Regions from separate parts of the Exiguobacterium sp. UBA3968 genome, predicted to be linked through region 2. Evidence: riboswitches for the same ligand, from Rfam matches in the RefSeq annotation. Region 2 holds a riboswitch; the other holds the start of a gene.
What was found. Region 2 has a riboswitch for S-adenosylmethionine ahead of B3S86_RS11485 (methionine ABC transporter ATP-binding protein). Riboswitches for the same ligand answer to the same signal wherever they lie in the genome.

Region 1 (8,006 bases), 170 kb from region 2:
AGTCGTCCGGTAATTTGATCAAACCTGCTTCTTGTAGTAACAAGAAGGCACGTCCCATGTTCGTCGCTTCGTTCGGAACAGCGATTTTGCCACCGACTGGAATATCTTTGACGTCCTTATATTTATCTGAGTAAATGCCCATCGGTGCAATGACGGTCGTCGCAATCGGCGACAGCTTCAACTTATGTTCCTTCTTGAAGGCGTTGAAGTAGGAAATCGTCTGGAAAGCATTGGCGTCGATCTCACCCTCAGCCAGTGCCATGTTCGGCTGGACATAATCGGAGAACTTGACGAGCTCGATTTTGATGCCCTCCTTTTCCGCTTTTTTCGCGACGTAATCCCACACTTGAGTGTCTGAACCGCTGACCCCGAGCTTGATCGTCTTTTCTTCTTCTCCTGATGCTGAGCACCCGGCAAATAAAATCGTCGTTAATGTTGCTCCAATCGCTACTGCTTTTTTCATGGCTGAATCGCTCCCTTGATTAATGTCTTCTGATTTTTCGTGCGACGATGTTGCCTGTCGTCTGTAAGCCTTGGACTAAGATAACGAGAATCCCGACCGTGATGATCATGACTTTCGTGTCGAACCGTTGATAACCGTACGTAATTGCTAAGTCACCCAAACCGCCACCACCGATGGCGCCTGCCATCGCTGATGCCCCGATCAAGCCGACTGTTGCAATCGTTAAATTAAGGATTAGTGAACCGAGTGCTTCCGGCAGAAGGAAGCGGAAAATCGTTTGAAACGGTGTCGCGCCCATCGCTTCTGCTGCCTCAAGGACGCCTTTATCGACTTCAAGTAACGAGCTCTCGATCAGACGCGCCATGTACGGTGCGGCGTAAAAGACGAGCGGGACGATTGCGGCTTCGGTTCCGATCGACGTCTGGACGATCAACCGTGTCAACGGGATGATCGCAACAAGTAAGATGATGAACGGAATTGAACGGAAGATATTGACGATACTGTTGAAGAATGTGAACAGCGGGACGTTCTCGAGCAATGCCCCTTTCCGGGTGACGACGAGCAGGATGCCGAGTGGTAAACCGATCAAAGTTGAAAATAATAACGACACTGACACCATCGTCATCGTCTGCAAAAATGCTGTCCAGATATCACTGTAGTTAACTAGCATCAGCAAGCACCTCCTCGACGGTCACCTGTGCCTGATCGATGTACTGTAAGGCCCGTTTTACTTCGATTGTTTCACCGATCAGTTCAACAAGTAATGTACCGAACGGTGTTTCCTGTAACTCCGTGATGCTACCGTGCAGGATGTTGACATCGACGTCGAAGCGTTTTGCGACTTGCGATAAGAGTGGTTGCCCGGTGTGATGTCCGAGAAAATGAATCTTATAGATCGGATGCGCATTCCGTGACTCGATCAACTGACGAATTGATGCCGGAATTTCATCATGCATGACGGAGCGGACGAAGTTTTTCGCTGTCTCGGTCTGCGGATTCGAAAAGACATCAAAGACTGTTCCTGACTCGATCAGCTTCCCGGCTTCGATGACGGCGACCCGGTCACAAATCTCCCGGATGACGCCCATCTCATGGGTGATCAAGAGAATGGTGATCCCGTATTCCGCATTGATGCGTTTTAATAACTGGAGAATATGATGTGTCGTCTGAGGATCGAGTGCTGACGTCGCTTCGTCACATAAGAGCACGGATGGTTGCGTCGCTAGTGCCCGGGCGATGCCGACACGTTGCTTTTGTCCGCCGGATAATTGATCCGGGTAATGATCCGCCTTATCCGCAAGATCGACGAATTCGAGTAATTCCGTCACCCGGCGACGAATCTCGTCTTTCTTGACACCTGCGAGAACGAGTGGTTTCGCAACGTTCGTAAAGACCGTGTTTGCATTCAATAGATTGAAGTGTTGAAAGATCATCCCGATCCGCTGTTTCGCTTGGCGTAATTTTTTTGGTGATAGTTGTGTTAAATCTTCTCCGTCGACCGTCACTGTTCCTGACGTCGGTCGTTCTAACAGGTTGACGCAGCGGAGCAATGAACTTTTCCCGGCACCGCTAAAGCCGATGACACCGAAGATTTCGCCTTTCTCGATCGTCAGGTCGACACCGTCGAGTGCTGCGATCGTCTGATCCTTCGTGACGTACGTTTTTTTGACTTGATGAAATGCAATCATTCCGTTTTCCCCCTTCATTCAACAAAAAAGGTCCCTTCTTGAGAAACAAGAAGAGACCTGGATCCGCACAATGGCAGAATCCACTCCACTCATCTCTCAGACATCTGTCTGATGGAATTGGCACAGTGCTCATAATGAGTCTGTTGCCGAGGTTTCGTAGGGCCAGTCCCTCCACCTCTCTGGATAAGTATTGCGGTATGAAATTCGTATGTGTGTTGTTGCGTTGTTGCTTATGTCGTAAAACTAATTTTTACATTACGGGTCGAACCTTTAAAAGTCAACCAACTTTGCAAAAATAATCCATTTGGCGCATATCGATTGAGTCATAAGTTATGAGTTAGCTGAAAGAACAAATCACGATTCGTCCAGAACGATTTGACAAGGCATTTTCGGTCGTGCTACCATCGTTTCAATGATTAATCCGACAATTCCAATATGATATTTATCAAGAGTGAACGAGAGACCTGGCTCTATGACTTCACGGCAACCTGCAATCTGTAAGGTGCTCCGACCAGCAAAGCGCGGCTTTGGATGATACGGTGAAAAACTCGTGGGCGTCCAAGCAGTGACGTTGACGAGTTTTTTTCACGAATGGAGGAAAAATAGTAATGATGAACTATCCTGTATTGACTGGTGCTGAAGCATTTTATCTTCAAGGTGGACCGATCGGCATTTTAATCTGTCATGGTTTTAATGCGACCCCGCAAAGTGTTCGGGACGTCGGTGAGGCATTTGCTGCTAAAGGATTCACTGTCTATGCTCCACGTTTGCGTGGTCACGGGACGAACGTCCGTGAGTTCGAACAATCGACTGCTCGATGTTGGAAGCAGAGCCTGCAAGACGGCTATGCACGTTTACAAGAAACATGCGATCAAGTCTTCGTCATCGGTCAATCGATGGGCGCGACGCTCGCACTATCGCTCGCCGCTGACGGGATTCCATTTTCAGGCATCATTACGATCAATGCCGCTCTCTCCGTTCCGTCTTATGAAGCACTGTCGTTTGAAGATGGTCCACAGTACTTACCTGAAGGGGCACCGGATATCAAACGGTCTGCTTTCGAAATCATCTATGACCTCGTTCCGAGTCGTTGTGCATTCGAACTCGTCCGCTTGATGGATGAGACGAAAGGACGCCTTGGATCGATCCTTCTACCGACATTGATTCTTTACTCGGCGACCGATCACGTCGTTCCGCCGTCGAGCTCGGATTACCTGCATCAGCATATCGGGACGAATGATAAACGAATCTACTGTCTCCTCAACTCGTACCACGTCGCGACCCTCGATCATGATCAGGATTTGATCGTGCGTGAGACGATTCGTTTCATCGAACGCTCGAGTCGTTTCTCACAGGAAACGGGATAATAAAAAAAAACAGCTATTCGTCTTCACTTAGAAGCGAACAGCTGTTACATCAAAGGACGACCATCATCGGTTCGTCTTTTTTGTTTATCCTTTTTGGTGCTGCATCGTTTGGAGCGGCTTCGGCTTTCCTGGCACTTCATGGCAGTGGCGGCACCGTGGCTCATACGATTCTGAAGCGCCGACTAAAATGATCGGATCATCATAGTTCGCTGGTTTTCCATCAATCAAACGTTGTGTCCGGGAAGCCGGATCGCCACATGAGAGACAGATCGCCTGAAGTTTCGTCACAAATTCTGCGCGCGCCAGTAATTCCGGCATCTTGCCAAATGGCTCTGCCCGGAAATCCTGATCGAGTCCTGCACAAATGACGCGTTTTCCGTCTTGCGCAAGTGCTTCGATGACTTGAACGATCTCATCATCAAAGAATTGAACTTCATCAATTCCGACAATTTGTGTTTCTTCCGCTACTGCTGCATAGAGATCACGACTCGTCGCCATTGGAATCGCCACGACGGAATTTCCGATGTGAGAGACGACATGCTCTTCATGGTACCGGTCGTCGATTGCCGGCTTGAATACTTGAACGGGCAGTTTGCCGTACTGTGCCCGTCTGACACGACGAATCAACTCTTCCGATTTCCCGGAAAACATACTACCACAAATTACTTCGATCCAGCCGTACTGATTTATTACATGCATCATCGTCCGACACCGTCCTCTAAAAATAGTCACTTTAACGAGTATAGCTCGAAACGGTATTGAGAAAAAGGGTTGACTTCCGGAAATCAAAATTCATTTTTTCTTTACCTAGAATTTTTGTCCTTTCATTCCAACCTTCATCCATTTCCTGTACACTAAAGAAGAAGATTCTCGCGAAAGAAGGTGTCCCCGATTCATCATCTCTTACATGACATTCTGCACCAATATGGCGCCCTTGGTCTTTCCGTCCTTCTCGCAGGTGGTATCGTGGGATTGCCGGTTCCTGATGAGACCTTGCTCGTCCTGTCCGGTTTTTGGATGCATCAAGGCAATCTACCGCTGTTCGGTACGATTCTTGCCGCTTACGCTGGCAGTTGCATCGGAATGACGATTAGCTACGTGCTGGGCTTAAAACTCGGCATGCCCCTGTTGCATCGCGTCGGACCAAAGATGCGCATCTCAGAAAAACACATTCTCTCCGCTGAAGCCGGATTTCGTCGTTACGGCAAATCGGTCTTGATCATCGGTTACTACATACCTGGTCTTCGCCAACTCTCTGCCTTTTTTGCAGGTGTTTCAAAAATGCCGTTTCGCATTTTTGCGAGTTACGCGTATACAGGTGCTTTGATTTGGGTCAGTGTGTTCTTGGGCGCCGGCTACTTTGTTGGTCGTCATATCTCGTTCCATAAAGTCGTCGACTACATCTTGGCACATCCAGATGCTATGCCGTACTTGATCGGGATCGTCGGCGGGATTGCTTTCTCGTTCGTCTTAAAGACGTACCTTACGTACCGTTCGCAATTCAGTCTATACAAAAACAGCCTGCTTCCGTAATGGAGGCAGGCTGTTTTTTAAGAACCGGCAAGTAATTACTTGCGGCCGTATTTTTTGTTGAAGCGATCGACACGACCATCTGCCGCGTTGAACTTTTGACGACCTGTGTAGAATGGGTGCGAGTCTGAAGACACATCCACACGGATGAGTGGGTACTCGTTACCATCTTCCCAAGTGATCGTTTCGTTCGAAGAACGAGTAGAACCGCTTAAGAATTTGTACTCAGTCGTTGAATCCATAAATACTACTTTGTTGTAGTTAGGGTGAATTCCTTGTTTCATGGTTGATTTCTCTCCTTCCGCCCTGGTCCATTTGCTGAGCCAGAGTAAGTTACCTTCCTATACTAAACGATTTTTTTACGCGTCGCAATAGTTATTTTTCCGTCGTTGCTTCCTTCTTGACGGTACGCGGTTTAGCAGGTGCACGTCGGACCGTCTTCTTCTTTTCTTTCTCAAGTTCAGCAAAAAATTCTTCATTATTTTTCGTGTCGCGAATCTTACGCAGGAACGTATCGACGAACTCGTTCGACTCGTTCATCGTCCGACGAATCGTCCAGAGCGCATCGAGTTGCTCTTTCGGAAGCAAGAGTTCTTCCTTCCGCGTACCTGATTTGCGAATGTCGATTGCCGGGAAGATTCGGCGTTCCGACAGCTTACGATCGAGATGTAGCTCCATGTTTCCTGTTCCTTTGAATTCCTCATAGATGACGTCATCCATGCGGGATCCCGTCTCGACGAGCGCCGTCGCAAGAATCGTCAAACTGCCACCATGTTCGATGTTTCGCGCCGCACCAAAGAACCGTTTTGGTTTGTGGAACGCTGCTGGGTCAATCCCCCCTGAAAGCGTCCGTCCGCTTTGCGGCACTGTTAAGTTATACGCACGAGTCAAACGCGTGATCGAATCCATCAAGATGACGACATCTTTTTTATGTTCGACAAGTCGCATCGCCCGTTCAAGGACAAGTTCAGAAATCCGCACATGGTTGTCCGGTGTTTCGTCGAACGTTGAACTGACGACGTCTGCTCCCGGAACCGAACGCTCGATGTCAGTTACTTCCTCTGGTCGCTCATCGATCAATAGAATGATCAGCTCGACATCCGGATGATTCTCTTGAATCGAGTTCGCGATTTCTTTGAGGAGTGACGTCTTCCCTGCTTTTGGTGGTGCGACGATCAAACCGCGTTGTCCAAACCCAACTGGTGCAATCATATCCATGACACGAACCGATAAATGACGTGGCTCTGTCTCAAGACGCATTAAACGATCCGGATAGATCGGTGTCAGCGCCGGGAAGAACAAACGGTTACGCGCTGTATCCGGTGCTTCGCCGTTGACGGCTTCCACACTAAGTAACCCTTGGAAACGTTCGTTTTCCTTCGGTGGGCGTACTTTACCTGTGACGACATCACCATTACGTAGATTGAAGCGTCGGATTTGAGAAGCGGCGATATAAATATCTTCAGAGGATTGGGAATAATTGATAGGGCGAAGGAAGCCGAAGCCACCATCGTTTTGCATTTGTGGATTACCAGGGATGACTTCAAGTACCCCTTCGAGGAAATAAAGACCTGTTGATTCCGCCTGTGCTTTTAGAATCTTGAACATCAACTCACGCTTACGGGCTTCCCGATATTGCGGGACATTCTTCGTCTTTGCGATTTCATATAATTCTTTTAATGTCAGCTGGCTCAATTGAGCCAAAGTATAGGAACGTTCAGGTTTATCTTTTTTATCAGTTGTTGGCATGTTTTTCACCTATTCTTTATAAATTCAACTGCATTCAGCATACTTCCATACATACATCAGGAGGTATGTAATTTCTTTCGTGAACTAAAGGTATCATATTTTTTTAAATTCGTCGTCAACAATCCTTTGCGTTTCTTACTTTGTAATATTCAAGGATATTATTTCAGTTATGTTACAAAAGCATCTATTTTGTCTTCTAACTGAAAAAACGTTTTTAAGGGCGCACATGCTAAGATATTCCTGCAGACAAAATTCTTACACAGTTGTAAGGTTCACTGCTTAATCACACACTTAATGATTTCATCATATAACTTACGGACGCAACACACTACATTAAAACGGAGGAATTCTTAACATGAAACGTTTTCTAGCATCGATCGCGACAGCAGCCTTAGTGGTTTCAGGTTTTACATCAGTGGGTACAGGTAAAGTTGAAGCAGCAACAGTCACGAAAGTCAAGATCACGGACAACGGTCTTCGTGTTCGGACAGCTCCTTCTACGAAAGCAAGCATCGTCGGGAAAGTCAACGCTGGTCAAGTCTTTACATACAAAGGCAAATCAGGCAGCTGGACAAAAATCTCATACGGCGGTAAAACACGTTATGTCTTCTCACAATACACAAAGACATACAAATCATCTTCAAGCGCTAAAAAATCAACAAGCACATCTTCTAAACGGACGAAAATCCTGAACGAAGCAGCAAAACATAAAGGTACACCATACGTATGGGGCGGAACAACGACTCGTGGATTCGACTGCTCTGGTTTCACAAGCTACGTTTACAAGAAAGCGGCTGGTAAAACATTGCCACGTACGTCTTCTTCACAATATTCTTCTTCTAAGAAAGTCAGCGTTTCAAGCGTACAACCAGGAGATCTTGTCTTCTTCTCACACGGTAGCGGCATTCAACACGTCGGGATCGCAACAAGTAAGTCAAGCATGGTTAACTCAGAAACAGGTGGCGTTAAATACTCAAGCTTCAAATCAGGGTACTGGGGTTCACGCCTTGTCGGCGCAGGATCTTACCTTTAATTCATCATCTCAAAGCGGTTGAGCATTGGCTCGATCGCTTTTTTTCATCTCATTCAATTCATAAGAAGGAAATAGGATGCATGTCTTCATCACAGGTGCTTCAAGAGGTCTTAGTCGTGAATTCGCTTATCTGTACGATAATGAAATCACGTCCTGCTCGTCAAACGTGAGACAAT
Region 2 (8,006 bases):
AAAAGCGGACTTAGCGGTCCGCTTTTTTGCGTGCTGGGATAAAGAGTAAAAGAAGTGAGAGTGTACTGATCGAGAGTGTGGAAATTAAGGCAACGGGTAACGGGATGGCACGGAACATATACGTGAAGTGAATGATGATCAATAATAGAATAATAGCGAGACCAGGAATGAATTGTTTTGAGAGCAACATACCGGAACCTGGAACGAGTATTTCAAATCCAAGTCGTTGATTGAGACGAACATCTTCGTGGGCATTGGCTAAGCTAAAGGATACAGTCAAGGCGACAAGAATCATCCAGCCGGAGAATAAGTATTGTTGAATGGGTAAAAAGGCAATGGATTCATAAATGAAATACAGTAAAACCATAGGTCAGCTCCTTCATATCATTATGTTATTTGGAAAAGCATTGAAAGTTTGGCTTACGAATTTTAATGATACCGAGTCAAGATTCGGAGAGCAACCAAAATTCGCTGAGAATGAAATAAAAGAATGTTCACACATTTTAAGAAAAGGGGAATATACTTTAGTCTCTGTACTAAATGTTTTCAAGAATCGTTTAAAAGAAAGCATTTCACTAAAGGAAGAGCGTTCTCATGAAATGTGTCAGGTTTGTGGACAGAAGATGTGATTTAGATAAATGAGAGCCAATGACTGTTCGGGGGAAACAATTTCTTTTAAAATAAAGGTAATGAGATTAAAGGAGGCGAAACGACGACATGAAAAAATGGTTGATCATCGGAGTAGCAGCGGTAGCCTTTTTCGGCTATGAAAACATTCCAATGGAACAGGCAGAAGCCGATTACCCGAAAAGTGGCGGCAAGCTGATTGATCGATATAGCAGTGAGTATCCCGGATATGACTGGGAAGTCAGACGGACTTCAACGGAAGAATTCGTCGCCTTAACGAAGGATGGTAAGGACTACGGAAAATATCGTTTCAAAAACGGTGTGACGACACAAGGTGCAGTATTGAATAAGGATACGGAATCCTCTTTGAAGAAAAAGGGTTGGACCGCAGTGAAATCCTATCGTAAAGGCAACACAAACTACATGCTGAATCTGGACCATGCCGCCGTTTATGAGAAGAAAGGGAACTATGTGACGTACTTCTTCGATCAACATGACGGCAATAAAGTCAAAGCGACACTTGCGATTCCGAAAGACGTCGAAGCGAAGAAAAAAGGCTTCTACGGTACGTCATCAAATGCGCTACGGACGACGGATGAGAAATTGATGCTTCGCTTGATGAACTGGGAACGCGCTGACTATAAGTTGAATCCGTTAGCACCGTACACAGCATTGAAGCCGGTCACCCGTGGTCACAGCGAAAACATGGCGAAACATAATTTCTTCTCGCATACAGATCCACAAGGTCGTGATCCGTTCGACCGGATGAAACGCGGAGGAATCACGTTCAGCTATGCTGGCGAAAACCTCTCGATGGGGTATCCGAACGTCTTTGCCGCGCATTGGGGTCTAATGAATTCACAAGGACACCGAGAAAATATTTTGAAAAAAGAGTACAAGCAAGCCGATGTCGGTGTGGCATTCCGAGACAACGCACCGTACTTCACGATTAATTTCCGAACACCTTAAGTATGTAAAAAAGAGGATGACATTTCACGATGTCGTTCTCTTTTTCATGAGATTGTTTGTTTTATACTAAAGGCAGGAGGTGGGGCGATTGGAAATCCGTCGATTGAATCCAGAAGATGCAGTACTCTATAAAGCATTGCGATTAGAAGCATTACAGAATCACCCGGAAGCGTTCGGCTCCGATTATGAAGCGGAAAAAGATCGATCGGTCGACCAGTATGCTACGCGATTTCAGAGCGAACAGGCAGCGACGTTCGGTGCCTTTCATGAAGCGCAACTCGTTGGGGTCGTCACCGTTGTCTGCTCCGAGCTGGACAAGATGCGACATCGAGCCAATTTATTTGCGATGTACGTCACTCCAAGCATCAGAAAACAGCAGGTCGGACGGCAATTGGTACAAGAGGCATTACGGGCATTAGAGGAACGTCCTTGGATCGAGCAGGTTCATCTCTCGGTCGTTCGGACGAATGAAGCCGCTAAAGCCTTGTATCGGTCGCTTGGCTTCGAATCGTACGCGATGGAACCGCGGGCGTTGAAAATCGATGGTACCTATCATGATGAAGAACTCATGTGGTATCGGTTCTAACACAAAACGACCGAAATTCAATGAGAGATGATCTCTTTTGAATTCCGGTCGTTTTTAAAATCAGTTTGCCCAATTTGGTTTGCTGAAACCTTTGAATGATTTTTCGATGACTGTGTTGAAGGCATCGGATTCGACAGCCGTCTTCAGGTCTTTTGCGACTTGTGAGTCTGCATCTTTCGTTTGGACAGCAATGAGGTTCCGGTATTGCTCGTCCATCGTCTCAAGTGCTAACGCATCGAGTAAATCGAATTTCGCAGCAAGCGCGAAGTTCCCTGGAACTGCTGAGACATCAACGCTTTCGATGGCACGTGGCAGTTGCGCTGCTTCAAGCGGCTTGATGACGAGTTTCTTCGGATTTTTGACGATATCTTTCTCTGAGACGGTCAGTGGATCGACATCTGGCTTCAGTTCGATCCAGCCTTGTTCTGCCAAGAGGTTCAGCGCGCGTGCCTGGTTCGTTGGATCGTTCGGTGTCGCGACTTCAGCGCCCGTCTTGACGTCGTCAAGTGTCTTCGCCGTTTTACTATATAGTCCCATCGGTGCCGTCGGGACAGTGATGAGTCCTTTAAGGTCGAGGTTCTTTTCTTTAGAGAACGTCTTCAGGTAAATCGAGTGTTGGAACAAGTTAGCATCGATATTGCCGCTACCGAGTGCGATGTTCGGTTGGATATAATCGCTGAACTCGACGATTTCGACTTTATAGCCTTTCTTTTCGAGTTGCGGTTGAATCGCTTGTTTGACCATGTCACTATAAGGACCGCTTGTCGCCCCAATTTTGATCGTCTTGTCTTTTTCATCAGCACTGCTGTCTCCGCATCCTGCGAGGATTCCTGCACCGAGTAAGGCTGTAGCTAAAAAGGCATATCGTTTTTTCATGATTCAACTCTCCCTTTGTATGTATGATTAGCGTTTATCTGTTTTTCGCGCCAGTTGATTGCCGAGTGCTTGAATGCTTTGGACGATGACGATGAGGACGACGATTGTCACGATCATGATGAGATTATCATAGCGATAGTAGCCGAAGCGGATCGCGAGGTCACCGACACCTCCGCCGCCGACAATCCCAGCCATCGCCGAGAAGCCGATCAAACTGATCGTCGTTAGCGTGATGCCCTGAATGATGCCAGGGAGTGCTTCTGGTAAAAGGATACTGACGATGATCCGTAACGGTTTCGCTCCGCACGCTTCCGCTGCTTCGATCAAACCAGGTGGAATCTCACGCAGTGATGTTTCGACGAGTCGTGCGAGAAACGGAATCGCTGCGACACTGAGGCTGACGGATGCTGCTGTCGGACCGATCGTATTATCAAGCAAGAACTTCGTTAATGGAATGAGAGCAACAAGCAAGATGATGAACGGCAAGGACCGGACGATGTTGACGACGAAGTCAAGGACACGTCGGATGGCAATGTTTTGAAAGAATAAGCCGCGGTCGGTGACGAACAGGAGAATCCCAAGTGGAATCCCGACGACCAATGCGAAGGCAAGCGAAATGCCAACCATCCACGCCGTCTCACCAAGTGCCTTCAACAACTCGGGTAACATCGTTTGTATACGATCAAGCCACATCCTGAATCACCTCGAGTGTATGAAGTTCCGCCGCAAGCCAGTCGAGGGCAGGTGCGATTTGATCGGAGGATCCCGTCAAGCTGACGATTAGGACACCAAAAGCGACGTCTTGGATGTAATCGACTTTTCCGTGCAGGATGCTGACCGAGATATCGTATCGACGGATGGCTTCCGACAACGTACTTTCACCGGTCTTCTCGCCCGTGAACTGCAGGCGGATGATCTTTCCCGGTGTCGCTTGCAAGATGCGTTCCGGTAGCTCGATCTGGAGTGCCGTGTCGACGTAATGTTGTGTCACCGGATGTTTGGCTTGACTGAACAAATCGTATGTAGAGGCGACTTCGACGACTTCCCCTTGCGACATGACCGCGACACGATGGCAAATCTGTTTGACGACATCGATCTCATGCGTGATGAGGACGATCGTCAATCCGAGTCGTTCATTCAAATCTTTCAACAAATCTAAAATCTGCAGCGTCGTGACCGGATCAAGGGCAGAGGTCGCTTCGTCACATAACAAGACGGTTGGATCATTCGCGAGTGCCCGGGCAATCCCAACGCGCTGTTTTTGTCCGCCGCTCAACTGACTCGGGAAGTTCGTTTCGAATCCTTCGAGTCCGACGAGTGAGACGAGTTCACGGATCCGTTCTGGAAAATCTGCTCGTTTGACGCCAGCAGCCTTCAGTGCGAAAGCAATGTTATCTGCGACATTACGCGACTGGATCAATTGAAAATGCTGAAAGATCATTCCTGTCCGCAAACGAAGTTGACGCAAATCTGCTTTTGACATCCCACCGAGCGAGACACCGTCGACCTTGACCGTTCCTTGTGTCGGATGCTCGAGACCGTTGATCAGACGAAGTAACGTACTCTTACCGGCACCGGATTCGCCGATGATCCCAAAGATTTCTCCTTTTTGAATCGTCAAATCGACATCCCGTAATGCGAAAATCGGGGTCCGGTCTCGGACGAACCGTTTCGTAATCTGTTTGAATTCGATCATTTGCTCATCTCCTTGTACAAAAAAAGTCGCTTTTTCCTAGTAGCAGAGCAACCAGAAAAAAGCGACGAAAGTGTAAGATTTCGTAACTTATCTCTCAGAATGAATCCATTCTGTAGGATGTGGCACCGTTCCTGATAGGTGGTTGCCGGACGTCGTTGGGCCTAATCCCTCGGTCGCTCTCGATAAGTAGTTATGCTGTTGGGATTTACTTTAACGGAAATGATTCCCATCTGTCAAATGTTTTTTCAGAATTATTCCGCAACAGGTGTCCGGAACAGGTTGAGCGTTCCGATTCGGTCGACGGCCTCCTCTAGCCGTTCGACGTCAGCAATTAAGCTGATCCGCACGTATCCTTCGCCGTATTCACCGAAGAATGATCCAGGGGTCACGGCGACGTGTGCTTCGTCAAGCAGATGATCCGTGAAGCTTTGGGACGTATATCCTTCCGGCACGGGGAGCCATACGAAGAAGGAACCGCCCGGTCGTGGTCCACTCCAGCCGATTGCATCGAGTTTCGTAAACAATGCATCGCGTCGTGTTTCATATAAGCTACTTAACTCACGGACACATGTTTGGTCACTCGTCAGGGCAACGGTCGCTGCATGTTGGATCGGTGTGAAGGCACTGACGTAGAGATGTTCCTGATACGTCTCGATGCTTGAGATGACGGACGGATTTCCGATCGCGAAAGCGATTCGGAAGCCAGACATGTTGAAGCGTTTCGAGAGTGAGAACAACTCGATTCCGACATCTTTCGCCCCTTCCGTCTGCAAGAAGCTTCGTGTGGAACCATCAAAGCTGATGCCACCGTAGGCTAAATCATGGACGACACAAATATCATGGGCATCCGCGAAGGCAACTGTCTGTTCGAAGGCTTGTGCTGTCGCTGTCGCACCTGTCGGATTACTCGGGTAATTGAGGAACAACATCCGGGCGCGCTCGACATCTGTCGTATCAAGTAAATCGTAATCCGGCAGGAAGTTATTTTTCTCAAGCAATGGAAGCGTAATCGGGTAAGCACCAGCAAGTGCTGCTCCAGACAGGTAATCCGGGTACCCCGGATCCGGGACGATGACACCTTCTCCAGGATTGACGATTGTTTGTGGTAAGGCGACGATTCCGGCTTTACTACCGAGAAGAATTGCGACCTCGGTTGCCGGATCGATCGTGACGCCGAATTCGTTCGCATAAAAGCTCGCGACGGCTTGCTTTAGAAAATCATGTCCACGAAATGGTGGATATTGAAGGTTTGTTGGCTCATCGATCGCCTGTTTCAAGGCGTCGAGAATATGTACGGGCGTCGTTTGATCGGGTGTTCCTTGACCAAGGGTGATGACATCATGTCCGGCAGCTTTCACAGCACCGATCCGGTTCGCAAGTTCAGCGAAAACGGGAGCAGGAAGCCGATCGATGGCGATGGATGGAGCGAAATGTTTCATGGATGTGTGCCTCCTTCGTAGTATTGTCGTCAAGGATAACGAATATTCAGTCAAAAGAAAAGAACTTTTTTGAAATTCAAAAAAATCGTCCAATAAACAGGTACAGATATGTGGAGCGGGAATAGAGAGTAGGGAGAGGAGTGAGGAGATGAAGCGAGCTAGCTGGAAAGAAGCAGTCGTCTATCAAGTCTATTGGCGCAGTTTTAAGGATTCGAATGGGGACGGCATCGGTGATTTGCGAGGTGTCATCGACAAGCTAGATTACATCGCATCGCTTGGTGTCGATATCGTCTGGTTAAATCCATGTTACCGTTCTCCAGACATCGATAATGGCTATGATATTGCCGATTATTACACGATCATGGACAAGGCGGGGACGATGGGCGATCTACAAGAGTTGATCACAGCGGCTCACGCACGCGGCTTAAAGATAATTCTTGATTTGGTCGTCAATCATACGAGTGACCAGCATGACTGGTTCCGTCAGTCGCGGGACCGAATCCACGACAAGGATGATTGGTACATCTGGAAAGATGGAACGAAAGAGACGCCCCCGAACAATTGGCGGTCGTACTTTGCGCCGAGCCCTTGGACATGGAGTGAAGAGCGCGAACAATATTATTTCCATTCTTTTGCGAAAGAACAACCCGATTTGAACTGGGAACAACCGGCTGTCCGGCAAGCGATCTACGACATGATGAACTGGTGGATCGCTCAGGGGATTGACGGTTTCCGGATGGACGTCATCAACTTGATCAAAAAACGTTCGCTTGAGGATGTCGTCAATCCGTTTGATCTATCGTATCTCGGAAATCAACCAGGTGTGCACGACTTCCTTCAGGAAATGCATGCGAACGTCCTTGCCGGGAAAGACTTGTTCACGGTCGGTGAGATTCCGTTCGTCGGTCCGGAAGACGGTCTGTTATATGTCAGTGAAGAACGTGAAGAACTTCGGACACTGTTTCACTTCGAAATCGCGGACGACATGGAGGCGATGGATCTTTTACGTTTCAAGGAAATTCAGAAACGATGGTATGACGTCTTGTATCCGTTAGGCGTCAATTCACAGTTTCTCAACAACCACGATCATACGCGACAAGTGACTCGCTTTGGCAGTGAACGATACCGAGTCGAGAGTGCGAAACTACTCGGTTTGATGTTGCATACATTACCTGGCATTCCATACGTGTATCAAGGAGAAGAGATTGGGATGACGGGGATTCGCTTCTCGGATCCGTCGCTCTATCAAGACGTCGCCTTTCGCAATCGATACGAAGAGCGCGTCGCTGGCGGCGAGGATCCGGAGGTCGTACTCTCGTCAATGCAGTTACTCGCACGCGATAATTCCCGCACGCCGATGCAGTGGGACGGTACGCACGCGGCAGGCTTTACGAGTGGGAAACCGTGGTTAGCGGTCAATCCGAATTACACGGACATCAACGTCGCACAAGCAGAAGCCGATCCATCATCCGTACTTGCCTTCTACCGAGCATTGATTCAGATGCGAAAGGATCATCCAATCATGGTCTATGGTACGTATCGCGACTTAGCTCTTCATGATCCGTATCTCTACATCTATGAGCGGGAACTAGAAGGAGAAGTGTGGCGGATCGTTCTCAACGTGCATGACGAACCGATGCAAACTGCCTTCGTTTTATCACAAGATAAGTTGCTTGTGTCGAACTATCCAGATATCTCGGATGAACTACGTCCTTATGAAGCACGTGTATATCGATATACTGTTACAGAACAGAATTGAACTACTGGACGAAAAAACATCCGCGACGTGTCAGGAACGCGTCGCGGATGTTTT

Region 1: linked by a shared signal. The riboswitch ahead of B3S86_RS12295 (alpha/beta hydrolase) and the one ahead of B3S86_RS11485 (methionine ABC transporter ATP-binding protein) in region 2 are both predicted to bind S-adenosylmethionine.

The regions. Positions count from the first base shown of each region.
Region 1 covers NZ_DGCW01000005.1:2,058,185-2,066,190, forward strand. The annotation lists gene B3S86_RS12280 (MetQ/NlpA family ABC transporter substrate-binding protein) at 1-463, opposite strand, end outside; gene B3S86_RS12285 (methionine ABC transporter permease) at 483-1,133, opposite strand; gene B3S86_RS12290 (methionine ABC transporter ATP-binding protein) at 1,123-2,151, opposite strand; SAM riboswitch class I at 2,238-2,341, opposite strand; SAM riboswitch class I at 2,591-2,692, shown strand; gene B3S86_RS12295 (alpha/beta hydrolase) at 2,760-3,518, shown strand; gene B3S86_RS12300 (thymidine kinase) at 3,603-4,217, opposite strand; gene B3S86_RS12305 (DedA family protein) at 4,401-5,051, shown strand; gene B3S86_RS12310 (type B 50S ribosomal protein L31) at 5,087-5,332, opposite strand; gene rho (transcription termination factor Rho) at 5,424-6,797, opposite strand; gene B3S86_RS12320 (C40 family peptidase) at 7,153-7,830, shown strand.
Region 2 covers NZ_DGCW01000005.1:1,883,739-1,891,744, reverse strand. The annotation lists gene B3S86_RS11510 (hypothetical protein) at 11-367, opposite strand; gene B3S86_RS11505 (CAP domain-containing protein) at 718-1,596, shown strand; gene B3S86_RS11500 (GNAT family N-acetyltransferase) at 1,685-2,182, shown strand; gene B3S86_RS11495 (MetQ/NlpA family ABC transporter substrate-binding protein) at 2,243-3,058, opposite strand; gene B3S86_RS11490 (methionine ABC transporter permease) at 3,086-3,751, opposite strand; gene B3S86_RS11485 (methionine ABC transporter ATP-binding protein) at 3,741-4,754, opposite strand; SAM riboswitch class I at 4,839-4,943, opposite strand; gene B3S86_RS11480 (aminotransferase class I/II-fold pyridoxal phosphate-dependent enzyme) at 5,006-6,193, opposite strand; gene B3S86_RS11475 (alpha-glucosidase) at 6,342-7,952, shown strand.